DNA from 4 places in the Bacillus sp. 01N42_2 genome. Region 3 is predicted to be linked to each of the others. Evidence: riboswitches for the same ligand, from Rfam matches in the RefSeq annotation. Region 3 holds a riboswitch; each other region holds the start of a gene.
The links. Region 3 has a riboswitch for S-adenosylmethionine ahead of AC1DN5_RS03205 (5-methyltetrahydropteroyltriglutamate--homocysteine S-methyltransferase). Riboswitches for the same ligand answer to the same signal wherever they lie in the genome.
Positions count from the first base shown of each region.

Region 1: linked by a shared signal. The riboswitch ahead of AC1DN5_RS10530 (2-hydroxyacid dehydrogenase) and the one ahead of AC1DN5_RS03205 (5-methyltetrahydropteroyltriglutamate--homocysteine S-methyltransferase) in region 3 are both predicted to bind S-adenosylmethionine.
Region 2: linked by a shared signal. The riboswitch ahead of mtnK (S-methyl-5-thioribose kinase) and the one ahead of AC1DN5_RS03205 (5-methyltetrahydropteroyltriglutamate--homocysteine S-methyltransferase) in region 3 are both predicted to bind S-adenosylmethionine.
Region 4: linked by a shared signal. The riboswitch ahead of metN (methionine ABC transporter ATP-binding protein MetN) and the one ahead of AC1DN5_RS03205 (5-methyltetrahydropteroyltriglutamate--homocysteine S-methyltransferase) in region 3 are both predicted to bind S-adenosylmethionine.

Region 1 covers NZ_JBFTRO010000004.1:13,006-20,576, reverse strand. Annotated here, with positions in the region: gene AC1DN5_RS10535 (molybdopterin oxidoreductase family protein) at 1-1,789, opposite strand, end outside; SAM riboswitch class I at 1,936-2,028, shown strand; gene AC1DN5_RS10530 (2-hydroxyacid dehydrogenase) at 2,150-3,151, shown strand; gene AC1DN5_RS10525 (FGGY-family carbohydrate kinase) at 3,170-4,648, shown strand; gene AC1DN5_RS10520 (RbtT/DalT/CsbX family MFS transporter) at 4,685-5,932, shown strand; gene AC1DN5_RS10515 (hypothetical protein) at 5,963-6,724, opposite strand; gene AC1DN5_RS10510 (DUF948 domain-containing protein) at 6,789-7,094, opposite strand; gene AC1DN5_RS10505 (3-ketoacyl-ACP reductase) at 7,224-7,571, shown strand, end outside.
Region 2 covers NZ_JBFTRO010000002.1:580,472-588,042, reverse strand. Annotated here, with positions in the region: gene AC1DN5_RS06635 (PAS domain-containing sensor histidine kinase) at 48-2,267, shown strand; gene AC1DN5_RS06630 (methylated-DNA--[protein]-cysteine S-methyltransferase) at 2,264-2,761, shown strand; gene mtnA (S-methyl-5-thioribose-1-phosphate isomerase) at 3,003-4,064, opposite strand; gene mtnK (S-methyl-5-thioribose kinase) at 4,071-5,255, opposite strand; SAM riboswitch class I at 5,365-5,519, opposite strand; gene AC1DN5_RS06615 (carbon-nitrogen family hydrolase) at 5,612-6,391, opposite strand; gene AC1DN5_RS06610 (pyridoxal phosphate-dependent aminotransferase) at 6,484-7,571, shown strand, end outside.
Region 3 covers NZ_JBFTRO010000001.1:609,233-615,868, reverse strand. Annotated here, with positions in the region: gene AC1DN5_RS03210 (putative RNA methyltransferase) at 184-1,065, shown strand; gene AC1DN5_RS03205 (5-methyltetrahydropteroyltriglutamate--homocysteine S-methyltransferase) at 1,100-2,236, opposite strand; SAM riboswitch class I at 2,315-2,401, opposite strand; gene AC1DN5_RS03200 (LURP-one-related/scramblase family protein) at 2,486-2,962, opposite strand; gene AC1DN5_RS03195 (hypothetical protein) at 3,065-3,232, opposite strand; gene pepT (peptidase T) at 3,811-5,043, opposite strand; gene galE (UDP-glucose 4-epimerase GalE) at 5,237-6,253, shown strand; gene AC1DN5_RS03180 (DUF4352 domain-containing protein) at 6,300-6,636, opposite strand, start outside.
Region 4 covers NZ_JBFTRO010000001.1:23,518-31,088, reverse strand. Annotated here, with positions in the region: gene AC1DN5_RS00205 (acyl-CoA dehydrogenase family protein) at 1-1,044, shown strand, start outside; gene AC1DN5_RS00200 (arsenate reductase family protein) at 1,158-1,514, shown strand; gene gcvH (glycine cleavage system protein GcvH) at 1,574-1,957, shown strand; gene AC1DN5_RS00190 (YusG family protein) at 2,012-2,248, shown strand; gene AC1DN5_RS00185 (toprim domain-containing protein) at 2,318-2,680, shown strand; gene AC1DN5_RS00180 (thioredoxin family protein) at 2,689-3,009, shown strand; gene AC1DN5_RS00175 (SCP2 sterol-binding domain-containing protein) at 3,106-3,456, shown strand; SAM riboswitch class I at 3,568-3,674, shown strand; gene metN (methionine ABC transporter ATP-binding protein MetN) at 3,780-4,805, shown strand; gene AC1DN5_RS00165 (methionine ABC transporter permease) at 4,798-5,466, shown strand; gene metQ (methionine ABC transporter substrate-binding lipoprotein MetQ) at 5,480-6,295, shown strand; gene AC1DN5_RS00155 (carboxymuconolactone decarboxylase family protein) at 6,388-6,765, shown strand; gene AC1DN5_RS00150 (YuzK family famiily protein) at 6,958-7,110, shown strand; gene sufC (Fe-S cluster assembly ATPase SufC) at 7,288-7,571, shown strand, end outside.

The sequences.
Region 1 (7,571 bases), on a different contig from region 3:
TAAAAAGCTTTGGCGCTTTTTCCAGTTTTACGTGTTTTTCATTATTCGAAAATGTCGAATTTAAAAAGTTATGATTCGGTCCCGGGACAAATAACAGCGGGAAATCATCATCGCTCTCAAGAGGGATGTGTGTGGGCAGCGCCGGATAACCGTCCTGTTTCATCTTTTCAGAATATAACTCAATTTTTCCACTCGGTGTCTTGAGCTTGCCCGGAAAAAGCGGTTTTTTCCGATTGGCTCTCATGAAAGAATGGGATGAAAGCGAATCGTAATCAATATCCTCGATATACGGATTGGCGGGAAAGTCCAGCGCCTGTCTGATTAATTCTTCATCGGAATCCTGAAGCTCCTGCTCGGTAAAGCCCATCGCCCCGGCAAGCAAACGGAACACTTCCGTATTCGATTTGCTGTCCCCATATGGTTCGATCACCGGTTTTTGCAGCTGAATAAAATGATGCCAGTAAGACGTGTAAAAATCCGTGTTTTCAAAGGCGGATGAAGCAGGGAGCACGATATCCGCATATTTGGCGGTTTCTGTTAAAAACAGATCGTGAACGACTGTAAATAAATCTTCCCGCTGCAGACCTTTTCTGACTTTATTCGCTTCCGGGGCAACTACCGCGGGATTGGTTCCGTAAATAAACAAGGAGCGTACGGGCGGTGTTGTTTCTAAAAGAACGCTTCCGAGTCTGTTCATATTAAATGATCTTGGCTTCCTGCCATAAAGCAGATCAGGCCGCTGGAGCGCTTGTCTGTTATAGTTTAATATCGCGCTGTTGTGCTTGATTGCGCCTCCCCCGGTGCGGAGCCACTGTCCTGTCACAGCCGGAAGGCAGGCGACGGTGCGGACGATCATTCCGCCATTGTCATGGTGCTGAATGCCGTTTCCGATCCTGATAAGGGAAGGGGAGGTTTCCCCGTACATTCTCGCAAGGCGTCTGATATCATCTGCTTTAACGCCTGTTATAACAGAAACCGTTTCAGGATCATACTGTTTGACATGCGCTTTTAATTCTTCACTGCCTTCGGTGTACTCTGTGAGAAATGCTTCATCGTGAAGGTCCTCGGCAAATAAAACATGCATGATACCGAGAGCGAGTGCGGCATCTGTGCCGGGGCGAATGGGAATAAACCAATCGGCAAGCCGGCCTGTTTGGTTCTTATGTACATCGATAACGACAATTTTAGCTCCTTTTTTCCGGGCTTTTTGAGCAATCATGACCTGATGCATATTCGTGCTGACGGCATTGATTCCCCAAAAAATAAAGAGCTTTGCATGTATGGTCTCTTCCGGATCAGTACCTGCGCCTTCTCCCATTGTATAGTTGTAGCCCTCAGATCCGGCTTTGCTGCAGATCGTCCGTTCGAGCTGGCTCGCCCCGAGTCGGTGGAAAAAACGGCGGTCCATTCCCTCTGCCGCCAGTTTTCCCATATTGCCGTAAAAGCTGTACGGGAGAATGCTTTCCGCTCCTTCTTCGGCAATAAGCTCTTTCCAGCGCGCACTGATCGTATTGATTGCTTCATCCCATGAAATAGGCGCAAACACAGCTTTGCCTTTTTCGCCGATCCGTTTTAACGGGACGGTTAAACGTTTTTCATCATAAATGCGCTCAGCCATGTGTCTGACTTTGTTGCAAATATTCCCTGATGTGACCGGGTGATCCGGGTCTCCCTGAATGTTAACGATTTTTCCGTCTTTTTTTGTCACAAGTAAGCCGCATTGATCGGGACAGTCCAGTGAGCACACCGATTTAAAGACGCCGTTTGGCTGTTTTGCAGCAGAATTCATAGCCATTTCTCCTCTTTTTTTATATTGTAAGCATTATAACATTTCGAAATAGATCGTCAATTCAGAAAAAAAGTATTGACATCACGGAAGGACTTATCTATGATGAGTTTATTCTTTTTAAAAGCCTGACAATTTCATCATTTTATTTTCTATCAAGAGAGGTGGAGGGACTGGCCCTATGAAACCTCGGCAACATTTATTGTGCCAATTCCAGCAAGCGTATGCTTGAAAGATAGGAAAGAATGGTCTATACATATTTGTGCGCTTCAAGCGGATAAAGACGGTATATGAATCTCTTTCCTTCTTCGGGGAAAGAGATTTTTTTGTGAAAAAATTTATGTGAAAAGGATGTTTTGCACCATGACGGTTTTAATTACCGCACCATATCACGACGAGGGGCTGAAGGAGCTGACAGATCTGTTCGGGCGGACTGTGCACCTGCCGTGGAAGAAGCACGGCCGGGCCTATCGGGAAGATGAATTAATCCGGATGATTCAAGAGACAAACGCGTCGGGGCTTATTACCGAACTTGATGAGGTATCAGAGCGAGTGATTGATATATTGCCGGATTCCGCTTTTATCGGCGTCTGCAGAGGGATGCCGTCTAATGTGGATATCACGGCGGCGACTAAAAGAAAAATTCCTGTCTTCTTTACACCGGCCCGCAATGCCCAGGCTGTTGCTGAAATGTTTATCGGAAATGTCATTTCGTTTTTGCGCCACACGTATTCTTCTCATCAATGGCTGAAGGCCGGGAAGTGGAATGGTGATTATTTGCAGGCTTACGTCAAATTCAGGGGAAATGAGCTGACGGGGAAAACAGTCGGCCTTATCGGTTTCGGAGCTGTAGGACAGAGAATCGCCCGGCTGTTGTCGGCTTTTGACTGCAAGGTGCTGTACTATGACCCCTTTGTCAATCATGAGAACCGGGAGTATGAAAAAACGACGATTGAACGGGTATTTTCTGAAAGTGATATTGTCTCCGTTCATTTGCCGCGCACCGAAGAAACCATCGGCCTAATCGGCGCCCGGCATTTTCAATTGATGAAGCAAGAAGCTGTTTTTGTCAATACATCAAGAGCGGCGGTTACAGACGGAAAAGAGCTGCTGCGGGTGCTGAAAGAACGGAGGATTAAAGGAGCGATCCTTGACGTGTTTTATCAGGAACCACCTGAATCTTCTGATTATGAATTGATCTCACTGCCGAATGTGTTCGCGACTCCCCATTTAGCGGGCGCAACATTTGAGGTGGAGGATCATCATGTGAGGATTTTAAATGAGGCGCTTTTTAAATGGAAAAAAGATCAGCTCTGCTCAATACGTGAACTTTATAACAAAAGAGAACTTGAGATGGAAGGATAGAAGAAGGAGGAGGCTGTAATGGCTGAACAAAAAGGCTACCTTGTATTTGACATCGGGACGGGGAATGCGCGAGTCGCGGTTGTGACTGCCGGCGGCGACGTGACCGCACTGGAAAGGGAAGACATTGAATATGTGACGGATCCGCTTTATCCGGACGGCCGTTATTTCTCGCCGGAAAGATTATGGATGCAAATCAGCGCTATGGCAAAAAAGGCTATTGCTAAAAGCCCTCATATTACATTAATCGGAATCACCTCAACAAGCCAGAGGCAGGGAATTGTTCTGATTAATAAAGATAAAAAGGCGTTTCTCGGTCTGCCCAACATTGATAATAGAGGGCGCGAATGGGAGGGAGAGATCGAGTTAAAAGAAGAAGTGCATCAGCGCGCCGGACGCCTTCCGAGCGCTTTATTTTCCGCCATGAAACTTGTCGGGTTAAAAAAAAGACAGCCGTCATTATGGAAAGAAGTGAAGTACATCACAAGCATCAGTGACTGGGTGACATTTGAGCTGAGCGGAATTTTAAGCTATGAACCGTCACAGGCGGCTGAAACACTGCTGTTTGACGTAAGGGAAAAAGCGTGGTCAGAGAAATTATGCAGCATCTTCGGGGTGCCTTCTGCCATTCTTCCTTCACTCGTCCGATCCGGGACGGTTGTCGGAATGTTAACGTTTAAAAAAGCAGCGGTTCTCGGTCTTTCTGAAAGAGTGCCTGTGATTGCAGGCGGGGGAGACACACAGCTTGCCATCAAAAGTGCAGATGCAAAGCCGGGAGATATCGTCATCGTATCCGGCACGACGACGCCGATTACAAAGATAACAGCGGAGACCGGAACCGAAAGTTTAGAGAATGCATGGCTGAATTGCCATACAGAAGAAGGTCAATGGCTTCTTGAAACTAATCCGGGTGTAACAGGACTCAATTATCAAAAATTAAAATCCATTTTTTATCCGAATGAATCCTACAGCGTCATGGAACGGGAAATCGCCAGTCTGCCGAAACATGATCAAGCTTGTGTTTCTGCGTTAGGCTCCTATTTATCGTCTGAGAAAAACGCACTCGCAAAAGGCGGATTTATTTTTGATGCCCCGCTGTCCCAAAGTTTAAGCCGAGCGCATTTTGTCAAAGCCGCTCTGATGGAAATCGCTTTTTCAATCAAATGGAACTATGAGGCGTTAACAGAGGTGACTTCCTTTTCAAAAAATGATGTGAAGGTGTGCGGCGGCGGTTTCCAAAGTGATGCGTTGACACAGTTTCTTGCTAACCTTCTGCAAAAGAAGATTTATAAGAGAGAAGGCTTCAGCCAGGCATCCGTAATGGGGGCGGCGATGATCTGCAACGAAGCTCTCGGTGTGAAAGAAGAACTTTCGAACCGCACAAAGCTAATTGAACCCGAATCGGATCAGACGGATCTCTTCCTATATGAAGAATGGAAACATACGCAAAAATTATTTGCGCATTTTCAGCCCAGCGGTGAAAGCCTGACTTGGGGATGAGATGACAACATGAAAGATTGCTGAGGAGGAACAAAAATGCTTAATAAAATAGGAATTCCGAAACAGCTTGCCTGGGGATTTTTAGGGGTCGTGCTGTTTATGATGGGGGACGGCCTTGAACAAGGCTGGCTCAGCCCGTTTTTAGTTGAAAACGGCTTGACGGTACAGCAATCAGCATCCTTGTTTACGGTTTACGGTATTTCTCTCGCAATAGCGTCTTGGTTTTCAGGCGTCTGCCTCGAAGCCTTCGGCGCAAAGCGGACGATGTTTATGGGGCTGTTATTTTACGTTATCGGAACAGCCGCGTTTATCGCATACGGATTTGAAAATCTTAATTTGCCGGTAATGTATGTCACGTATTTTATTAAAGGGCTGGGCTATCCGCTGTTTGCCTATTCTTTTTTGACATGGGTGATTTACCGGTCGCCGAAAAACAAGCTCAGTACGGCGGTCGGCTGGTTCTGGATTGCATATTGCTGCGGCATGTTTGTATTCGGAGCCTGGTATTCTAGCTGGGCCATCAAATCCTTCGGCTATTTGAATACGCTGTGGAGTTCAATTTTCTGGGTATGCCTCGGCGCGTTTTTTGCTTTGATTTTAAATAGGGACCGCTTTGAAAAGAAAAAAGCAAGTAAACAGGAAAAGGTGCAGGAATTAATGAAAGGAATCACCATCCTTGCTGAAAATCCGCGTGTGCTTTCAGGGGGGATTGTTCGGATCATCAACAGTATCGGAACATACGGATTTCCGGTATTTCTCCCAATGCATATGGCGCAGCACGGCATTTCTACAAATGTATGGCTGCAGATTTGGGGCACGATCTTTCTCGGCAATATCGTCTTTAACTTAATCTTCGGTGCAGTCGGCGATGCGTTCGGCTGGAAAAAGACTGTCATGTGGTTCGGAGGAGCGGGCTGCGGCATTTTTACCCTTTTATTATATTATGCTCCTGTTGTATCACATGGGAACTTGCTTTTCGTCAGCATTGTCGGCTTTATTTGGGGAGGGCTTCTGGCCGGATTCGTTCCGATCGGAGCTATCGTGCCAACGGCGGCCGGCAGCGATAAAGGTGCTGCCATGTCTGTGTTAAATCTGGCCGCGGGCCTGTCGGCATTTGTCGGCCCCGCGCTTGCCTGGGCGTTTATCGGGCTTGTCGGCGCACAAGGCGTAGTATGGATTTTCGCGGCGCTCTATTTCGCAAGTGCAATCCTGACAAATCAAATCAAAATACCTGAAGAAAAAACGGCAAAACACGATAAATCATTGCCTGAATATGCTTCTTAACAGAAACGCCCCGAAGGCTCGGGGCGTTTTTTACAGCTTCTGAAGAAACCCGGCAAATCGCTGAATTTGTTCACGTAACGATTGTTTGTTTTCGTGAAATTGTTTGAAACGATGTCCGTTTGCGCCGGACGGATGCGGGAAGCCTTCCAAAATGACCGCATGATTCATCCTCCCGTTCTTCTTCAGCATGCGGCAGGCGGATTCTGCTGCTTTACCGAGAGGGATAAGCAGAATGTCCTTTTTCATCATTTCTATTTCGTCCGGAAAATATTTCAGCGCATAACGGCTGAGAAGAGCTGACCTGCTGATTAGCGGCTGATGTCCCGTATAGTTTTTCTGTTTATAAAAAACAGGGTGTTTGATAACGGATGTCGTATGAAGCAGCTCCCGTTTTGAACCAAATAAACAGGATGAATTCTCAACTCGGAGCGCGGCCGGCAGACCGCATTCATTAAGCATTTCGATCATGTGCTGCCTCATGGAACCGGAAAGCCCGGCCGCTTTTTTTGTCTCATATGCTACCACCTCAAGAGATTCGCCGTTTTTTAAAAGCTGTGCTGCTGCTTTGTAAGCCTGCTGCATCTGAAAAAAACCGGGTGTAATTCCGGAAATGACAACTGCAGCATGTGGGTTGATATACTCATTATGAGGCGAATAATACATATCCAGATCTCCGTCCTTTGCTAAATGGAACTCCGGATTCAGCAAATCCGATTTTGTAAATCCTCCCGAAGATGATAATGCTTTAAGTTGGCGTAAAAAATGTGCAAGCCGCTCACGATTGCAAATCATATTATGCCTCCTTGAACCCGCTCATTCTCTTAGTGTCAGCAAAAACGGCGGATGACATGCAGGCTCATAAATCACTTTTACCGGCGTCCCAGAGCATCTTCAGGACATGAGGCGTTCCTTTTGCTTCAGCAGCCGTCGTTTGCACGGCTGTTTTTTTAGTGAGAAAGTCTTCCTGCAGTTCTTTCTGCTTTTGTGATAACCGACGGGTTTCTGTTTTGATTTCTTCAACGGATGTCTGCATGGACGCTGCCGTGACGTTAATCTTCTTTATATCAGGCGCTGTGTTTCTTTTAAAACGCACGGCTGATACGGCTAAATAAACCAAGGCGGCAGCCGCAACGGCAGCACTGATATACAAAATGATAATCATCTGCTTTTCACTCCTTTTTTTCAGTTGATACCCTTTATAGAGATTGATGAATCATTTTATTTGCTAATTGTTTTTTTTCTGCTTATAATGTGAAATCGTACATAAGGACATTCAGAAAGGGTGAAAGACGTGGAAAATATACAGAACAAAACGGCTCTTATCACGGGTGCGGGCAGAGGAATCGGCCGCGCCGCCGCTATTGCTTTAGCGAAAGAAGGAGTCAATATCGGTTTAATCGGCCGCACTGAAGCAAATGTGAAAAAGGTTGCAGAAGAAGTGGAAGCCCTTGGTGTAAAGGCATCATTCGCTGCTGCCGATGTGAAAAGCCAAAAAGAGGTCGAACAAGCCGTCGCTTCTATTAAAGAAGATCTCGGTGAGATTGACATCCTGATTAACAATGCCGGAATCAGCAAATTCGGCGGATTTTTAGATCTTACGCCAGAAGAGTGGGAAGACATCATTCAAGTTAATGTAATG
Region 2 (7,571 bases), on a different contig from region 3:
TTTGTAGAAATATTGAAGGATAGGTTTTTGAAGAAGGAGTGTACTGAATGGCTGAAACTCTGGATTTGCAGACAAAGGAGTCGCTGAAAGAGCAGCTGAAGCGGCTGAAGGAGGAAAATGACCGCCTGAAGAGTGATTTGAACCGGTATCATGTGATTATGAATAACACGCTTGATGCCATTTTTATATGCCATAAGGAAATGAAAATCGTCCAGGCGAACGAGGCCGCGGCCCGGATGATGCAGATTGAGGCAGAGAGCCTCATGAACCGCTCCGTTCTGGACTTTTTATATTCCGTGCCTCAGGAAGAACTGAATAAGGCCGTGAAAAAATTTTTGAAAAAGGGCTATCTGTGGAAAGAGGTGCCGATTAAGCTTGACAGCGGCGCGACGAAATACATTGAATTCCTCGCCAGAGACGGAATTGGGGAGGATTATTTTTTTGTGGTAATGAGGGATATCTCCTCTAAAAAAATCTTAGAGCGTGAATTCTCCATGAACGAGCAGCTGTTCAAAGATTTGTTTGACAGAGCTGTCGACGGCATCGTGCTGTTTGATAAGGACGGCGGTTTTATTGATGCGAACCTCTCTTTTTGCAAAAGCTTTGAGATCGGCCAGAATGAACTGTCCCATCTGTCGCTCCGCCATTTTACCGATGGAGAAAACAAAAAGCACCTGAAAGAAATCTGGGACACCCTCCGGAGAAAAGGAAACGCCAAAGGAGAACTGCCGGTCAAGCTTCGGTCGGGCGAGGAGAAGCTGTTTGAGTTTACGATTACGTCCAACTTAATCAGCGGGTTTTACATGTCTATTATGAGAGACATAACGGAGAAACGGTCGATGGAATTGAAACTTTTTAAAAGCGAAGAGCGCTTCCGCGAAATCTTTGAAAACGCCATGGACGCGATTGTCATTTGGTCTGATGACGGAAAAATCGCCAAAGCAAACGAGTCGGCGTGCCGCATTTTCGAGCTGCCGATGGATAAGCTGGTGGAGACGAATTTATGTACGTTTATCGTTGATCCGCAGAAAAAATACAAGCAGATTAAGAAGAAATATGAAAAATACGGGGAAATCCGGGAAGAGATGCTGTTTCAAATGGCAAACGGCCAATACAAAGAGCTTGAGTTCACATCAAAACGAACCATACTCGAAGGTCAGCATTTAACCATTTTAAGAAATGTCAGCGATCGTAAGCGGATGGAAAAAGAATTGCGGGAAAGCGAGCTGAAGTTCAGAAAAGTATTCAACGGCTCAATGGATGGAAAAGTCTTGTTTGACAACCAATTCCGCATAATTGACGCGAATCCTCTCGCAAGCCGTATACTCGGCATGCCCGATCATGAGCTGAGAGCGCATACCGTTCCGGATATTCTTTCTTTATTTGAAATTGAAAACGCGGGTGTACCCGCCAAAAAGATCGATCTGGAAGGAATGGATAATGAAATCCCCTTCTTGTTAAGCAGCAGTGACAGCCGCAAATTGGAATTTTCCTTCAAAAGGAATATCATTCAAAATATGAACCTGGCCATCTTTAAAGATGTCACCGAGGCCAAAGAGCTTGAGGAGAGGCTGCGGAAATCCGACACTCTTCACGTCGTAGGGGAGCTGGCGGCCGGCATCGCCCACGAAATCAGAAATCCGATGACGGCGCTGAAAGGGTTCATTCAGCTTCTGCAAGGAAGCATTGAAGGCGAATATTCCCTGTACTTTAACGTCATTACCTCAGAATTAAAACGCATCGAGTCTATCATTACCGAATTTTTAATTTTAGCGAAACCTCAGGCAATATTATATGAAGAAAAAGACGTGACGCAGATTATGAAAGACACGGCTGATCTCTTGAATGCCCAGGCCAATCTTGTCAATGTGCAGATCCATTTGAACCAGACCGGGAACATCCCGCCGATTTATTGTGAGCCGAATCAATTAAAACAGGTGTTTATCAATATTTTAAAAAACGCCATTGAAGTCATGCCGGGCGGCGGCAATATCTACGTGACGATCCAGCCTTCTGATAAAGACCACATTCTGATATCCCTTCAAGATGAAGGAACAGGCATTTCTGAAGACAAATTAAAACGTCTGGGCGAGCCATTCTACACGACAAAAGACAGGGGGACGGGTCTCGGTCTCATGGTCAGTTATAAAATCATCGAAGAGCATCAGGGCCGCATTCATGTGGAAAGTGAAGAAGGGAAGGGAACGGTTTTTCATTTGACGCTTCCGATCCGGCAGAATACAGAAGAAAGAAGGAGCGGCGAATGATCTGCTTTACAAGTGTGAAAGCACCGTTTGGAACGGTCAGTCTGACGGAGGAAGAGGGCTTTATTACCGGCCTGTTTCTCACCGGGGAAGATTTTGAGGAATGGCGGAAAGATACGCCCGGCGTGAAATTTTGCGAAACCGATTTGCTGTCGGAGGCGAAACAGCAGCTGACATCATATTTTTCCGGAGAGAGAAAGCATTTCTCTCTGCCTCTGAAACAACAAGGCACACTCTTTCAGGAAAAGGTATGGAACGCGCTGGCGATGATTCCTTACGGTGAATCACGAAGCTATGGCGATGTAGCTGAAGCGATCGGCAAGCCGAAAGCGGTGCGCGCCATCGGACAGGCCAATAAACGCAACCGGCTGCCGATTTTTGTCCCGTGCCATCGGGTAATCGGCAAAAACAGCGCCTTAACGGGATACGCGGGCACGAAGACGGATGTAAAAGCGGCGCTGCTGAACATCGAACAAATATCCTATAAAGAAAAATAAAGCATATGGCACGTTCCGTTTTTTCACGTCCGACATATCATTTTATTAAGTGAAAAAAGTTGGTCTGATGAAAAAGGAGGACGAAGCCTGATGAAAATGAGCCGTCCGCAAAAGATAGCCGGTTATGCAGAGCTGTTTTTTAAAATGCATCTGATTTCAGCCGCCCAAAAAGATGAAGTGCTGACATTATGCAGACAAAAAAACCGCTGACATTGCCTGAGGCAACATCATCAGCGGTTTTTCAGCTCAGCTGGCAGTCTGCGAATAATTGTTCAATTTCTTCCGTGTAAGAACCCGTCACAATTCCTTTCTCGGTGATAATGCCTGAAATCAGGCTGCCCGGTGTGATGTCAAAGGCCGGATTGAAGACCGGCACATCTTCGGGAGCGGTGCGTATGCCGGAGATTTGTCTGACCTCATCCGGATCTCTTTCTTCAATCGGAATCTGATCGCCGTTTTCAATCTGCAAGTCAAAGGTCGAAAGCGGTGCGGCCACAAAAAACGGAATCTGAAAGGCGTTTGCCAAGATCGCGAGGCCGTACGTTCCGATTTTGTTGGCTGTATCTCCGTTTTTAGCAATTCTGTCAGCGCCGACAATGACCGCTGAAATATGTTTTTCCTTCATTGTATGGGCGGCCATGCTGTCAGTAATGAGCGTGACATCAATCCCGCCCTGCATCAGCTCCCACGCCGTCAGCCGCGATCCTTGGAGAACGGGCCTTGTTTCACATGCGTAAATATGAAGGCCGAGGTCTTTTTGTTTCGCTAAGTAAAAGGGAGCAAGCGCCGTACCGTACCGGCTTGTGGCAATTGAACCCGCATTGCAGATGGTCATGATCTGGTCGCCTTTTTTAAAAAGGTGCAGCGCATTTTGGCCGATCATCCGGCATGTTTCTTCATCTTCAACCTGAATTTGAATGGCTTCATGAACGAGCGTTGTCTTCGCTTCATTGATTGAGATTGCATTCCTGATGGAATCCGTCAGTCTGTCAAGCGCCCAAGCGAGATTGACGGCAGTCGGTCTTGAGCTGTTTAAATATGCTTTGACATCGGCGAGCTGACGGCGGAAATCAGAAAGATCGCGTGTTTCAAACGATTTGGCGGCAAGCGCGAGTCCGAACGCCGCAGTTATACCGATGGCCGGAGCGCCCCTTACTTTCAGTGTGACAATCGCGTCGAATACATCTTCCTTTGTTGCAAGATCCGCATACTCAGTGACCTCAGGGAGCTTTTGCTGATTTAAAATGCGGATGTGTGTTTCTTTCCATTCCACGGAACGGGGGATGGCAAATTCATTTGTCATGCTGCATCATTCCTTTACACGGAGCTTAAATTGATCCAGAACCTCAGTAATATGCTTCAGTTCTTTTCTGTTTTCGATATAATAGGCGCCGATTTCAAGCGCCAGCTTCTTCCGTTCAATTCGTTTATCAAACGGAGTGATTTCATCCAAGTCAGCCACATGGGCGAGCCCGATCGTGCGCCGGATCAGTTCGCATCCCGCAAAACCGACCGCTTCCTCAAACGCGTTTTTCAGTGTATCTTCCAGCAGGTGTCTGCAGGAAGGCAGGCAGTCTTTCTCCCATGCTTCACTGAATGTTTTTACAAATGTGTCCCATACGGCGGAGGTGTGGTCATATAATGGCTGTCTGTCGTCACCGTCCCGGCTGAGTGCGTTTAACAGCAGATTTGCAATAAATTGGCCGATGTCAAAGCCGATCGGTCCGAAGAAAGCAAACTCGGGATCAATGACCTTTGTTTCATGTTCATCGGCGAAGATGCTTCCCGTATGCAGATCGCCGTGAACCAATGTTTCCGCGGAATTCAGAAAGACGGCTTTCAATTCATCAGCGCCTTCTTTCAGGCGGGAATTGTTCCAAATTTTTTCTGCGTATGGGCGCAGCTCCTCTTCAAAATCGTTTGTTTCATGGTCGAGAAACGGTTCTGTAAACACAAGCCTTTCTGTAATATTGCAAAGTTCGGGATTTGTAAACTGCTTTGCGAGCTGCTGTTTTACTTTTGCATCAAGCGCATAATCGGATGAGTAAAAGAGCGTTTTTCCCAGAAATTCACCGATATGAACCGATAAGTTCGGATAATGCTGCCCTTCCAGCAGCCCTTTTCTTGAAATCCGCAAATGCGAAAGGTCTTCCATTACCGTAACCGCCATTTCAGTATCGGAATAGTAAACGGCCGGAACGAGATGGGGCACGTGTTCGCCCTGGCGGATGAGGGCGCTGCTTTCGATTCTCGCCCGGTCAATCGTAAGCGGCCAGCTTTCCCCGACGATTTTCGCGTAAGGAATCGCCTGTTTGATAATCAGTCCCTTTTTGTTTTCTTTATCGAAAACGTGAAAGACGTAATTTAAATTGCCGTCGCCGATTTCACGGCATGTGAGAGTGCTTTTGCTTTGAAATAAGCCGAGCTTCACAGCTAACGCTGCGGCGGAGCTTTCCGTTAATTGTTCATAAAGACTTGTTTTAGTTGCAGACATGGATTTACCCTCCAATTATGTAGTGGCAGTAAGAGATCGTGACGGAGAATACGCCCGAAAAAAAGCCTCCTTCTCTGAAAGAGAAGGAGGCCGAAACAGTGCAGTCCGCCTCTTATCTCTCAGATAACATCTGATGGAATTAGCACCGTGCCCTATGAGACAATCGTCTCGGCGCAAAATGTACGCGCCCCATTTCACAATGGAATTACGGTCGGTTGCTGTTGGGGTCAAAAGGCCAATCCCTCGCCCAACTCTCGATAAGAGAAAAATATATTGATTTGTATCACAATTCGGATTAATCAGTTGATGAAAATATTAGCAGGTGCCGGATATTCTTGTCAACATTTTTTTGAAAATTAATATAAATCACGCCGCAAATCTTTGAAAACCGGGATGGTCTCGCGTACGGACGCGCTTTCTGAAACATCGATTTCCGCCCGGACTGCGCCTTCCGTCCGATCTCCTTCCGCTAAAATCCTGCCCCACGGGTCAATAATCAGACTGTGGCCGGCAAATTCATTATCGGGATTTGACCCCGTGCAGTTAGAGGCTGCGACAAAACATTGGTTTTCAATGGCTCTGGCGACAAGCAGACTCCGCCAATGATCGAGGCGGGGCAGAGGCCATTCCGCAGAGATAAACAGGACATTCGCTCCTTGGGACGTATGCTTTCTGATCCATTCGGGGAAACGGATATCATAGCAGATCAGCCCGGCGCACTTGACACCGTCAAGCTCAAAGGAACCATCACTGTTTCCTGCTGTCAGATACAGATGTTCATCCATCAGTTGAAACAGATGGGCTTTCTGATAGCGCTTCACGATCTGCCCGCTGTTATCGGCGATGTACATAGTGTTATAGACATTTTCGCCTTCTTTGACGGCAAAAGATCCGGCAACGAGGTGTACGTTGTATGCTTTGGCCGTTTTTTTAAGCCATTGTGCCGAAACTTCGCCGTTTTCATCCGCCAGCTGGTCAAGCCGTGTGAGATCATAGCCGGTCGTCCACAGCTCAGGAAGCACGATGACATCAGCATGGCGGCTTTCTTGCTCAATCAAAGATTCTGCTTTTTTGAAGTTTTCTGAAGGATTTCCGTATGAAATATCAAATTGCAAACAGGAAACGGTCCATTTCATTTTTTATACACCTCAAGTTTCTCTTTACTTTTTTTATTTAACCATATATGATGATGGACTATCATTTCAAGACATTTTTAGAAGGTGAAAATATGAACTTTGAAGTCTCAGATGTACTCAAACAGCTGCCGGAACAATTTTTTGCATCTTTGGTGCAAAAGGTCAATCAAAAGCTGAAAGAAGGCAAAGACATCATCAATTTAGGACAGGGGAACCCTGATCAGCCGACACCTCAGCATATCGTTGAAGAAATGAAGCGTGCCGTCGAAAGGCCGGAAAATCATAAATACTCATCATTCCGGGGCGCTTACAGCTTCAAAAAAGCTGCGGCTGAATTTTATGAAAGGGAGTACGGGGTGACGCTTGATCCGGAAACGGAAGTAGCCGTGCTGTTCGGAGGCAAGGCGGGGCTTGTTGAACTTCCGCAATGTCTTTTGAACCCGGGAGATACCATTCTTGTGCCTGATCCCGGATATCCTGACTACTGGTCGGGGGTCGCCCTTGCGAAAGCGAAAATGGAAATGATGCCGCTGACGGAAGATAGAGGGTTTCTCCCCGATTACAGCGCAATTCCTGAAACGGTGCAGAACGAGGCAAAGCTGCTGTATCTCAATTATCCGAATAATCCGACCGGTGCTGTGGCAACAGAGGCGTTTTTCGAGGAGACGGTCAGCTTTGCGGAACAAAACGGCATTTGTGTCGTTCATGATTTCGCATACGGGGCTGTCGGTTTTGACGGGCATAAACCGCTGAGCTTTTTGCAGACAGAAGGCGCAAAAGAAACGGGGATTGAAATCTATACTTTGTCCAAAACGTATAACATGGCGGGCTGGCGGGTCGGATTTGCGGTAGGAAACGCGTCTGTCATCGAAGCGATCAATCTTTATCAAGATCATATGTTTGTCAGCTTGTTTCCCGCGGCGCAGCAGGCTGCAGCCGCCGCTCTTTTGGCGGATCAGACATGCGTCGCAGCGCAAAATGACAGATATGAGTCGAGACGCAATGCCTGGATTGCAGCCTGCCGTGATATCGGCTGGGATGTGACGGCTCCGGCGGGTTCCTTTTTTGCATGGCTTCCGGTGCCGGACGGATATACGTCGCAGTCGTTTTCAGATCTGCTTTTGGAAAAAGCGGATGTCGCGGTCGCAGCCGGAAACGGGTTCGGAAAATTCGGAGAAGG
Region 3 (6,636 bases):
AAATGGATCTGAGGGCACAGCCTTCAAAAGGCGGCAGAAAAGGGGTCATTTTCGTGATCATTCAGTTCATTCGTTACAGATAATGAGAGGTATAGATAAATAGGTTAAACTTCCAATTTTGCGAGGTTTATTTGTCTATGCCTTTTTCATTTCATCGGAATAACGAATGAATGAGGTGTTTTTTTGGCGTCTATAAAAAGAAAACGCGCGGAATTACTGCAATCGTGCCAGTCCGTATTCAGGTGTCCGCTATGCCGCACGGCCATGGCGGTCTCACAAAATCAAAGCTTGATATGCGGAAACGGGCATACATTTGATATATCAAAACAAGGATATGTGAATTTCCTCAATAAAGCGGTCAACACACGCTATGACAGGCATCTGTTCAAAGCGAGACGCGAGCTTTTTGACAGCCGGGAGTTTTTTGCGCCGGTTCAAAAAGAGATCGCCGCCATCATCAGCCGCACTCAATCTCCGCAAAAACAGGCGGCGGTATTGGATGCGGGATGCGGAGAGGGCTCCCATTTAGCCGCAGTATGCCGATTGCTGCAGCCCGCTTTTTCTGTGACGGGAATCGGCATTGATATCTCGAAAGAAGGTGTGCTGCATGCGGCAAAGGCCTTCGGGGAACAAATGGTTTTTGCCGTCGCTGATGTGGCGGGTGCGCCGTTTGCCGACAGCTGTTTTGATGTCGTGATGTCTGTTTTATCGCCTTGGAATTACAAGGAATGCAGCAGGCTTTTACGAAAGGGCGGCACAGTCATTAAAGCGGTGCCGCGGCGTGATTATTTGAAGGAAGTAAGGGAATTCTTTTTCGGAGACAGTCCCCGGCGGAATGACACCGCCGATTCAGCGGCCTGCCGTTTCCAAGCGGGCTTTCAAACCTTTGATCGTAAACGGCTGCGTTACACGAAGACGTTATCGCAGCCTGATCTTGAACGGCTTGTGAAAATGACGCCCCTAACATGGAAATGCACTGAAGAAAGCATTCAGCGGTTTATCGGCCGGAAAGCGGCTGATATCACGATAGATATTGAAATTTTAATCGGGACCGATCCGCTGTAAAACGGAAAAGACACGCGATTAGCGTGTCTTTTTTTTATTTCCAGACTTCACCGGCAATATCGACGACATGGCGCAGTTTTGCCCATTGCTGTTCTTCTGTGATCAGATTTCCTTCCTCAGTGGAAGCGAATCCACATTGCGGGCTGAGGCAAAGCTGATCCAGGCTAACATATTGAGAAGCTTCTTCAATCCGGCGTTTAACCGCGTCCTTGTCTTCGAGATCGCCGTGTTTCGACGTAATCAAACCGAGCACAAGCTGAAGATCGGAGCGTTTGACATAACGGAGCGGTTCAAAGCCGCCGGAGCGGGAATCATCATATTCCAGGAACAATCCGTCAAGGTCAAGCCCGTCAAAAATCGTTTCCGCCGCCGCATCATATCCGCCTTCAGCCGTCCATGTGGACTGGAAGTTGCCGCGGCAGATATGCATCGTAACCTTCAAGTCGGCAGGACGGTCTTTGATGGCGTCATTAATAGAAGCTGCGAACAGCCCGCGCAGCTCATCCGGCGTCGTTCCGAATGCTTCAATCTGACGAAGCCCCGCTTCAGATAAGAAAACGGCCCATGCGGTGTCATCGAGCTGAAGATAGCGGCACCCGGCGTCATAGAAAGCTTGAATCGCTTTTTTATACGCCTTTGATACATCATGCTGAAATTGTTTGTAATCATTCTGATATGCCGCTTTTTCCAATTTTCCGCGGAAAAACAGCATATTCGGGCTTGGAATCGTCATTTTTGGAACAGCATCGCCAGCAATGCTGTGAAGAAATTTATAATCTTCGAGCATCGGATGCTGAGAAAAATCAATATCTCCCGTTACTTTAATGCCGCGCGCTTTCGTCTGTACATTGTGAAACTGAATGCCGCTATCTGGCGTAAACGCTTCGACGCCGTCTAAGTTTTCGAGAAAATCAAAATGCCACCAGGCCCGGCGGAATTCGCCGTCAGTCACGACATTGAGGCCGGTTTCTTTCTGCTTTTTCACGCTGCGGATGATTTCTTTGTTTTCGATTTCGCGCAGCTGTTCTGCCGAAATCTCACCCGCCGCTCTTTGCAGGCGGGCTTGCTTCACAGCCGCCGGCCGGAGCAGGCTTCCGACCTGATCCGCGCGAAACGGCGGGTTTTTTCTAAGAAGAGTATGCAATGATTGTTCTGTGTTTTGCTGTGACATGAACGATTCCTTCTTTCCTCAATGAAATATAAAAAGCTCTTCCCTTGGATAGGGAAGAGCTTGCGTCCGCAAATCTCAACCTTATCTTCAGGATTTAGCACCATTCTGCTGAACAGCGGTTGCCGGGTATCATAGGGCCAGTCCCTCCACCTCTCTTGATAAGGAAATATGCTATTTTTCAGAATAAACTGTAATACTCTTAATCTTAGTATATTATCTTATATTGTCAATATATTTCGATAAATATTTTTATTTATCACCCTCAAATAGAATCATATCTATTACGATTGCGATCGCAAGACAAAGAACAATATCTTCTTCATTTTCAATCTCCAAATGATAAGAATCGCCCCAGCTCATCCATGATTTGGTGACGGTCATCCGGTTTGATTTCCCGTCTGTCACTTGAAAATTCCGTCCCCACACATCGCCGGTAATATCCCAGCCGACTCCGGAAATTTCAAATTTCGGTTTGAAAAACGTCATTTTCTTGATGACTTGGCATACAGGCTTGCCGCCGACGGAAATTTCGTAACGGGGAACGAGCGACATCAGTTTCTGACTGACACTGGCGAGCGTGCGGCCGTCCAAATCAGACAGCTTCAGTTCGTCACCGAAAGAAAACAGCTTTCCCTCCACATTGAAGACTTCTTTACCGCTTTCAAGAAACACTTGAAACCGATTCTTAAACGTAAACATCCGCTCTTTGATATAAAAATGATACATAAAAAAACTCCTTTTTTATGTTGTACGTAAAAAGGAGACGGATGGTTTCATATTCGAGGGGTGCACAAAAAAAGGCTGCCGATTTTGCGGCAGCTGTCGTTTTTATGATAGCGGCATCCGGCGTTTCTGACGGATCGCATTTAAATCAATGATGTTATTCGTGTCGGCAGCTGTCACCAGCGGGCTTGTCTTTGGCGTTTTCCGGCGGTTGTCCTTACTGAAAGAGAAAACCAGGTATCCTGTCAAAGCAGCAAAAATAAGTAGCATCATTTTACATACCTCCCAAAAAAAGTTTTGGTATTATTATTGTACGAAAAAACAAACGAAAAGTATTCAAACAATTGTCACTTTTTTAAAAAATAAAGACATTTTCCGTAAAAATGACTATGATCTGCGATTGATTTTGCTCTTGTTGTGGTTCTATAGATTGTATCGGCTGCTGAGTGATTATCGTTTATATAACTTTTTCACTATTTTTTGACAGTGTCGAATTAACTAATACATTGTTTTCGTTTGCCTTGTGTTATTCAGTACCCTAAAAAACCTTGCGATATGCAAAATAACTGCTTCTAACGGAAGATTATGATTTGATAGCGCTTTCCTTATTTTTTGTAAGAAAACGAGATGTTATCTTACAAAAAATCGTCTGAACATTTTTCGCAGCTTTTTAAAAGGGTTCGATTTCGTCTCCAGAACGCGGGGGTCTTTTAAGGTTTTTTTCAATTCTCTTGCTACAGTGCCTCTTGCCATAGTCTTCACTCCTTCCTTCCAATTCATACCTTATATACGGAAAGAAAGAAGGAAAGGTTTCATGTGAAAGAAAAAAACCAAAGCAGGGAGCTTTGGTTTCACGCGCGTTCTTCAAACAGTCTGGCGATCTCAATAATGACGTTTACCGCCTTTTCCATATGGTCGACGGAAATGTATTCATATTTTCCGTGGAAGTTTTCGCCGCCCGTGAAGATGTTCGGTGTCGGCAGTCCCATGTAAGAGAGCTGTGATCCGTCAGTTCCGCCCCGGATCGGTTCGATAATCGGTTCGATGCCGAGGTTTTTCATGGCTTGATAGGCGATGTCGACAATTTCTTTGACCGGTTCGATTTTTTCTCTCATGTTGTAATATTGATCATGCAGTTCAAGCTTGATGCTTTCCTTGCCGTATTTAGCCGCAAGCGCGTCGGCGGTTTTCTGCATAAATTCTTTTCGTTCTGTAAAGCGGTCTCTGTCAAAGTCTCTGATGATGTACGACAGGGCGGCTTCAGAAACGTCTCCGTTCATTGAATTTAAGTGATAGAAGCCTTCATACCCTTCCGTATATTCCGGCGCTTCTTCTTTCGGCAGCGCGTGATGAAATTCCATCGCGATTTTTGAAGCGTTGACCATTTTGTTTTTCGCCGTTCCGGGGTGAACGCTTTTTCCGTAACAAGTAAGCTTTGCGGAGGCTGCGTTAAAGCTTTCATATTGCAGTTCGCCGAGGGGGCCTCCGTCTACCGTGTAGGCGAATGCGGCGTTGAAGCGGCCGACATCAAATTTGTGAGGCCCTCTGCCGATTTCTTCATCCGGCGTGAATGCGACCCGGATCGTCCCGTGTTTGATGTCCGGATGTTTGATCAAGTACGCCATTGCCGTCATGATTTCGGCAATGCCCGCTTTGTTGTCGGCTCCGAGCAGCGTCGTGCCGTCGGTTGTAATCAGCGTCTGGCCTTTATAGCGGGAAAGCTCCGGGAATTGCTCAGGCGACAGGACGACGTTGAGTTTGTCATTCAGAACGATATCATGTCCGTCATAGCTTTCAATAATCTGAGGATTCACATTTTTTCCGGTGAAATCAGTCGCTGTATCTACGTGGGCCAGAAAACCGATCGTCGGCACGTCTTTATCCGTATTTGCCGGAAGAGTCGCCATGACGTATCCATTGTCATCGACTGTGATTTCTTTCATGCCGATCGACTTTAATTCATCTGCCAGCATGTTGGCCAATGTCAGCTGTCCGGGGGTGGATGGACAGTTTTCATTGTTTTCGTCAGACTGTGTATCGACTTTTACATAAGAAGTAAAGCGTTCAATGATTTCGTTTTTCATACCGTCATCTCCTTTGTCTTATCTTACCATGTGCGGGGGAGGGATTTCTATTTCACAACCCGTTTGAATTACGCGAATGAAAACAAAATATGAAGAAACGATGACTAAACGATTAAACTTTCTGAAAATGGATGATTGAGGAAGAAAAAACCTATATAATATGGTCAATTCATTCAATAGGGAGGCTTTCTTCATGGCGATTTTAGTGACAGGCGGAGCGGGTTATATCGGAAGCCACACATGTGTCGAGCTGTTAAACGGCGGCTATGACATCGTGGTTCTGGATAATCTGTCAAATAGTTCACCGGAAGCATTGGAGCGTGTGAAAGACATTACCGGAAAAGGGCTTGTGTTTTACGAAGCGGATCTCCTTGACCGTGATGCCGTTCACCGGGTGTTTGCTGCAAATGAGATTGAAGCCGTCATTCATTTTGCGGGTTTAAAAGCAGTCGGTGAGTCTGTGGCTGTTCCGCTCCGTTATTATCATAATAATCTGACGGGGACGTTTATTTTATGTGAAGCCATGCAGGCACACGGTGTGAAAAAAATCGTCTTCAGCTCATCAGCGACGGTTTACGGCGTTCCGGAAACAACGCCGATCACCGAAGATTTTCCGTTAAGCGCGACCAATCCTTACGGGCAGACCAAGCTGATGCTGGAACAGATTTTGCGCGATCTGCATAAGGCGGACCCTGAATGGAGCATTGCGCTGCTCCGCTACTTTAATCCGTTCGGCGCGCATCCGAGCGGCCGGATCGGAGAAGACCCGAACGGCATCCCGAATAATTTAATGCCATACGTCGCCCAAGTGGCTGTCGGCAAGCTTGAGCAATTGCAGGTGTTCGGTAATGATTATCCGACAAAGGACGGCACCGGCGTGCGGGATTACATCCATGTCGTTGATCTTGCCGAGGGCCACGTCAGAGCGCTTGAAAAGGTGCTGGACACAACGGGCGCCGACGCCTATAATCTCGGCACGGGAAGAGGGTACAGCGTTCTTGAAATGGTCAAGGCGTTTGAAAAAGTATCAGGAAAAGAAGTGCCGTACCGTTTTGCCGACCGGCGCCCGGGAGACATTGCCGCATGCTTCGCAGACCCGGCAAAAGCGAAGGCAGAACTAGGCTGGGAAGCAAAGCGCGGCCTTGAAGAAATGTGCGCCGACTCTTGGAAGTGGCAGTCCTCCAATGTGAACGGGTACCAAAAGGTATAAAAGAAAAGAGACCTTCAAATGATGAAGGTCTCTTTTGCTATGATCATTATTTAACTTTTACTTCAACATCGTTGCTGAATTTTAATTTCCAAGTGCCTTTAGAGTATGCGTTTTTATCAACTTCAAAAGCTTTTACGTCAGTAACTTTAATGTTCGGGTTCAAGTCACTTAAAATTTTACTGTTGTCTACTTTTGTTTCTGTTGCATAGCTTGAAGAAGCATCAATATCTGAATCATAAGATGTTCCTTTAGAATCTACTAATTTCGCTCTTGGAATGGAGAAAGAGCTTAACGGCTTGTCTGACACATTTTTAACTGTGTATTGAACAGCTACGATAACGCCGCCGTCAGACGCTTTTTTCTCGACAAATTGAGAGCCTACT
Region 4 (7,571 bases), 590 kb from region 3:
CTCGGCGAAATCGGAAAAGGCCATGTCATCGCCTTTAATATCCTGAATATCGGACGCTACAAGCTTGCCGTCGGCACAATCGGCGCTTCTAAACGGGTGATTGAGCTGTCTGCCGCTTACGCAAACCAGCGCCGGCAATTTAAAACACCGATTTCAAGCTTCACGCTCACTCAGGAAAAGCTTGCGACAATGTCGGCACGGCTTTACGCCATGGAGAGCTCTGTATACAGAACAGTGGGCTTATTCGAAGATAATATGAGTCGGCTGACAGAAGAAGCGCAAAAAGACGGACGCGAAGTCGCAAAGTCGATCGCCGAGTACGCCATTGAATGCTCGCTCAACAAAATGTGCGGATCTGAAACGCTTGATTACATTGCCGACGAAGGCGTTCAAATTCACGGCGGTTACGGGTTTATGCAGGAATATGAAGTGGAGCGCGCCTACCGTGACTCGCGAATCAACAGAATTTTTGAAGGCACAAATGAAATCAACCGCCTGATCGTAACGAGCACGTTCCTGAAAAAAGCCGTAAAAGGGCAGCTTCCCCTCTTTGAAAAAGCGAAGGCGCTCCAGGAAGAGCTCATGATGCTGATGCCTGAAGAGCCGGGCTCAGAGCCTCTTGAACAGGAAAAATACATTGTCAGACAGGCGAAAAAGATCGCCCTCTTGACAGCGGGGCTCGCGGCGCAGAAATACGGAAAAGAGATCGAAGGCGAGCAGGAAATCATGGTAAACATCGCTGATATCGTCAGCGCGGTGTACGCTTTGGAATCTGCCGTCCTCAGAACGGAAAAAGCGATTGCGGCGGACGGTGCCGAAAAAGCCGCGCAAAAGCTGTTATATACGGAAATCTTTGCCCAGGAAGCCCTTCAGAATATTGAAGCGCATGCCAAAGAATCACTGATCGCCATGGAGGAAGGAGATTCCCTCCGCATGATGCTTTCCGTGCTGCGCAAACTGACGCGCCTGACACCGAAAAATCTGATTCAGAAAAAACGTGAAGCAGCGGCCGCTGTCTTCCGTGAAGAAAAATATATCGTCTGATCACATGCTGTAAGCGCTCCTTCATCCGGAGCGCTTTTTCATGAAGCAACGTTATAGGTTTTTACAAGTGATTGTGTTAAAATAACGACGATCATTTACAAGGGGTGAAGAAGATGTCGTTGAATTTTTACTGGTACCCTAAATGCGGAACGTGCCGTAATGCGAAAAAATGGCTGGAAGACCGCGGTAAGGAAATAAACGAAATACATATTGTGGAGGAAACTCCGTCGAAAGAAGAAATTAAAGACCTCTATGAGAAGAGCGGCCTTGAGCTGAGAAAGTTTTTCAACACGAGCGGCATGAAATACCGCGAGCTGAACCTAAAGGAAAAACTGTATCACATGTCAGAGGATGAACAGCTTGATCTTCTGGCATCTGACGGTATGCTCCTGAAACGCCCGATTACGACAGACGGCGAAAAAGTCACTGTCGGCTTCAAAGAAGACCAATTCGAAAAATATTGGATGTAATGCCGCGTTCTAAGAATTATGGTATCTTCTTATTATAAGAAAAAATTGGAGGGATTTAGATGAGCACACCGAAAGATATGCGTTATTCCAAAGAGCACGAATGGGTCAAAGTTGAGGACGGAAAAGCCCGTATCGGGATTACACATTTCGCGCAAGCCGAACTTGGCGATATCGTATTTGTCGAGCTTCCGGAAGTCGGCGCTGAAATTAAAGCGGACGAGCCATTCGGCAGCGTAGAATCCGTCAAAACCGTATCCGAATTGTACGCACCGATTAACGGAACGGTGACGGAAGTGAACGAAGACCTTGATGACAGCCCTGAATTCGTAAACGAGTCTCCGTATGAAAAAGCGTGGATGATCGTCGTGGAACCGGCTGATGCTGAAGAAATCGAAAACCTCATGACTTCCGAGCAATATGACGAAATGACACAGGAAGACTGATCGGATAGCAAAAGGGCCATTTGGACATTCTATCTGTAACGGGAGGTGTCTAATATGGCTTTTGATAAACAAAAGGTCGATGTGACGGAGAACGTCACAGGCCGCTTTCAAAACGGCCGGTTTTCCTTGTTTCATGAAAATGAAGCCATCGGCGAGATGACAGGCATGAACCAGTACGAGCTCAAACAGGGCTTTTCATTTGAGAATCAAAAATTTTATAAAACAGCCGATGTCATAAACGGCAGTGATCCGAAATATGTGGATTGCGATTATGAGAACGGCTGGTGTTAACAGTTGGCGGTGAATTTCACTGCCTTCTTTTTTAATCTGATGCTAAAACAATCGGCAGGTGATGCGCTTATGTTCAACGGAGATGAAAAGGTGATCATCGTAGAAGGAAAATCGGATAAAATCAAAGTCAGAGAAGTGCTCATCGAACCCGCGGAAATCGTCTGCACAAACGGGACGATCGGCCAAACCGAACTGGAAGATTTGGCGGACCGCCTGTTTGACAGAGACGTGTTTATATTAACGGACGCGGATGAATCCGGAGAAAAATTAAGAAAACAGCTGAAACGGGAGCTTCCCGAAGCGCGCCATATCTATATAGACAGAACATACAGGCAAGTCGAGTCATGCCCGGGCCATCATCTCGCATCCATGCTGATCAGAGCCGGCCTTGATGCAGACCCTGTATTTTTGAAAAAGAACGACCTGAGGTGATAATCAAAATGAAAGAACTCCAAGAAAATGAACTCGAATTGATTCAGGATGACATCTATCTCCTGTATTTGTACACCCCGTTTTGCGGCACATGCCAGCTGGCGTCCAAGATGCTTTCTGTCGTCGAAGAAATGCTGCCCGGCACCGCCTTCTATAAAAACAACGTGAATTATTCCCCCGCATTCGCCAAAGCCTATCAGATTGAGAGCGTTCCGTGCTTTTTGCTGTTTAAAGGCGGAGAGCTTGTTGAGAAAGGATACGCCTTCCGCTCCGTTTCCTATTTATATGAGCTGATTAAACAAAAAACATCGCAAACGTTCCCGATGTGACAATTTTTACAGGAAAATGTCGTGCGGTTTATAAAGGGTTCTGTCCGTTAAAAAGAGAAAGTGTATGTATGGCCATTAAAACGGGAGGTTATACGAGTGGAGAAAATAGAAGTTTTGGAGAATGACGGACAGCATCTGTTTTTGAAACCGCTATTAAACGCCTCAACGCTGCTGATTACATTCCAGGGAGAAAAAGAAGCCTTAACGGTCTCAATTAACGGACAGGGAGAAATGAGAAAAACGGCGGTTTCAAAGGAAAAATCAAATTTGACCTTTTACGGAAACCAGACGGAAATCATCCATCTCCTGCACGGTGATGTCTCTTTGCAGAAGCTCATCCAAAGCGGAAAACTCAAAGTGAAAGGATCATTCCGAGCCCTGCTGAAGCTGGAGGCCATCCTCTGGCTGACAAACGGATTTTTTCAGACGATCAGCAAACGGCCGTAAACTGCCAATCTACTATGTGACAATAGCTTCCATTATTTATTTTATTGACTTTTTATCATTCGCCGTGCTATTCTACAGTAAGAATTTCCGGACGAAAATACGATATGTTTTCTCTTATCAAGAGAGGTGGAGGGAAGTGCCCTATGAAGCCCGGCAACCATCAACGATGTTGAAATGGTGCCAATTCACTCAAAGCGGTCTGCTTTGAAAGATGAGAGAAAGGCCTTTTTCAATAAGCCTTTCTGCTCATTTTTGCAGAAAGGCTTTTCTTTTGCGTAGAAAACCGGAAGATTTCTTAGAATAGTGTAAGGCAGGTGATTGCTTTGATCCATCTTCAAAATGTTTCAAAAATTTACAAAGCGAAGCATGGGGATGTCAATGCTGTCCAAGATGTCACTCTTGATATCAAAAAGGGCGAAATATTTGGAATTATAGGATATAGCGGAGCTGGTAAAAGTTCCTTAATCCGTCTTTTGAACGGCCTTGAAAAGCCGACGTCAGGCATCGTGGAAGTTGCGGGGACGGAATTAAATAAAGTAAGCAGCCGCGGACTGAGAAAAGCGCGCCAGGAAATCAGCATGATTTTCCAGCATTTTAACCTTTTGTGGTCGCGCACCGTCCGGGAGAACATTATGTTTCCGCTGGAAATCGCCGGCGTGAAAAAAAGCGAACGGGTCCGCCGCGCCGATGAGCTGATTAAACTGGTCGGATTAGAGGGAAAAGAAAAGTCTTATCCGTCACAGCTGAGCGGCGGTCAAAAGCAGCGTGTCGGCATCGCCCGGGCGCTCGCCAATAATCCGAAAGTCCTTCTGTGCGATGAAGCAACATCAGCGCTCGACCCGCAGACGACCGATTCAATTTTGGATCTTTTATCCGATATAAATGACAGACTCGGTCTGACGATCGTGCTCATTACCCATGAAATGCACGTCATCCGAAAAATCTGCAACAGAGTCGCCGTTATGGAAAACGGGAAAGTCGTTGAAGAAGGCGAAGTGCTCCAAGTCTTCAGAAACCCGCGCGAACCGATGACCAAGCGTTTCGTTCAGCAGGTGACAGAACCGGAGGAGACGAAAGAAACCATCCAGCATTTTCTGCAGGAAACCGCGACAGGAAAAACGATTCAGCTTTCATTTGTCGGGCAGGCCGCCGAGCAGCCCCTCATTACGGAGATGATCCGAAACTTTGATGTGGACGTCAATATTCTGCAGGGGAAAATCTCACAGACGAAGGACGGAGCCTACGGTTCTTTATTCATCCATATTGACGGTCAGGAAAAAGAAGTAGAAAACGTGATCCGGTTCATCAAAGACAAACAGGTAGAAGCAGAGGTGATCACAAATGTTTGAAAAATGGTTCCCAAACGTTGATTTAACCGAGCTGTGGACGGCCACATACGAGACCCTTTATATGACGGTCATCGCCTTAGCCTTTTCATTTGTCATCGGAGCGATTCTCGGTCTTCTGCTCTTTTTAACGGGCAAGGGAAGCTTATGGGAAAATAAAATCATTAACACCGTGATTGCGGCGGTCGTTAATATTTTCAGGTCTATTCCGTTTCTTATTTTAATTATTCTGCTTCTCGGTTTTACTAAGATTTTGGTCGGCTCGATTTTAGGGCCGAACGCGGCATTGCCTGCGCTGATTATCGGCTCCGCGCCGTTTTATGCCCGGCTTGTTGAAATTGCGCTGCGTGAGGTCGATAAAGGAGTCATCGAAGCTGCCAGATCAATGGGAGCAAAGACATCGACGATTATCTTCAAAGTGCTGATTCCTGAATCAATGCCTGCGTTAATTTCGGGCATCACCGTTACAGCCATCGCCCTGATCGGATCTACCGCCATTGCCGGCGCCATCGGTTCAGGCGGACTCGGAAACCTTGCATATGTAGAGGGGTACCAGTCCAATAATACGGATGTAACGTTTGTAGCAACTGTATTTATACTCATCATCGTCTTTATCATTCAAATCATCGGTGATGTGATTACAAATATAATAGACAAAAGATAAGGGAGGATTTACATTGAAAAAGATTGTACTAAGTGCGCTGCTGCTTGTGTTCGCGGGAGTTTTGGCCGCCTGCGGATCAAACGGCTCAAATAAAAAGGAAATCGTCATCGCTGCGACAAAGACGCCGCACGCTGAAATCTTAAAAGAAGCGGAGCCGCTCCTGAAGGAAAAAGGCTACACATTAACAGTAAAAGTGCTGAACGATTACAAAATGTACAACAAAGCGTTAGCTGATAAAGAAGTGGATGCAAACTACTTCCAGCACGTTCCTTACCTTGAACAGGAAATGAAAGAAAATAAAGATTACAAACTCGTGAATGCCGGAGCCGTTCACCTTGAGCCATTCGGAATTTACACAAAAAAATACAAATCACTGAAAGACCTGCCTAAAGGCGCGACCATCATCATGACAAACAACGTCGCTGAACAAGGCCGGATGCTGGCGATGCTTGAAAAAGCCGGATTGATTACTCTTGATCCGAAGGTAAAAACAATTGACGCCACTACGAAAAACATTACGAAAAACCCGAAAGACCTGACATTCAAAAAAATCGCCCCTGAATTAACGGCGAAAGCATATAATGAAGAAGAAGGCGATGCAGTCTTCATTAACGTCAACTATGCGATTCAAAACAAACTGAATCCGTTAAAAGATGCGATTCAAGTAGAATCAACGAAAAACAACCCGTACGCAAACATCATCGCCGTGCGAAAAGGTGACGAAAAATCAGCGAAAATCAAAGCGCTTATGGAAGTGCTTCACTCTAAGAAAATCAAAGACTTTATTGAGAAAAAATACGACGGAGCCGTGCTTCCTGTATCTGAATAAAGCAAAAACCCCGGATGGATCATCCGGGGTTTTTTTTGGGTATTAATCGGAGAACTGTCCATAATAAAAAGGAAGGTTAACGATTGGAGGGAATGGCAGTGGCTCAATACCAGGATAACGGAAAAAGCGTGCATGACGCATTGAAACAATATAAAGAAGGTTTAGGCATATTCGAGCAAAAAATGCCGATGATGGGGCGGAAATTTAATGAATTTACTGAACAGTGTTTTTCAGCGGATTCATTAACTGAAAAAGAGAAACAATTAATCGCTCTGGGCATCAGCATCAGCGCTCAAGATGAATTTTGCATGATTTATCACACGAAAGGCTGTCTTGATCAGGGCGCGACAGAGGAAAACATCCTTGAGGTCATCAGCGTCGCCGCGGCATTCGGGGGAGGCGCGGCTCTCAGTCAGGGAGTAACCCTCGTGCAGCAGTGTATTCAGGAATTCGGACATACGACGCATTAGAAAGAGCAATCGTATGAATATCGTTTTTCAGATAAAGCCAGCGCCGGTTACCGGCACATTCGAAAGGATTCAGGGGCACACTCCCTTTGGCCGGAGCAGAGGATCATTGTTACAATAGAAGCAAATAGATGAAGGGATTGATTCATTATCTGCACCAGCCACGAGAGACTGGACCTTGACTATACGCCTGAAATGGAAAAAGCGATGCAGAAGTCACACGGCATCGGCTACGAGGAATACGGACGGCGTCTTTCAAAAAGGATGGAAGTCGAACGGCAGAGGGAGCTTGAGTACCAAAAAAGCAAGTTCCTCGCAGCGCAGTTTAATGAGAAAATCGGTCAGTAAAAAAGGGTGGAATTCCGCCCTTTTTCTGTTTCAAACAGCTTTAACTACGTCCGGTTCTTTGATAAACTTTAGGAATGTTCCGGGTAATATAAAAAGTTGTATTTACTTTTCATTTGTTATAAAATTAGAATGAGAATAAATTGAGAATAATGATTATATATTTTTGGAGGTATAGATATGGCTGCTTCAACATTAACGATCAAGGATCTTCACGTTGAAATCGAAGGAAAAGAGATCTTAAAAGGTGTAAACCTTGAAATAAAAGGCGGCGAATTCCACGCTGTCATGGGGCCGAACGGTACCGGTAAATCAACGCTTTCTGCAGCGATTATGGGACATCCGAAATACGAAGTCACTAAAGGCAGCATCACGCTTGACGGCAAGGATGTACTGGAAATGGAAGTGGACGAGCGCGCTCAGGCGGGTCTTTTCCTTGCGATGCAGTACCCAAGTGAAATCAG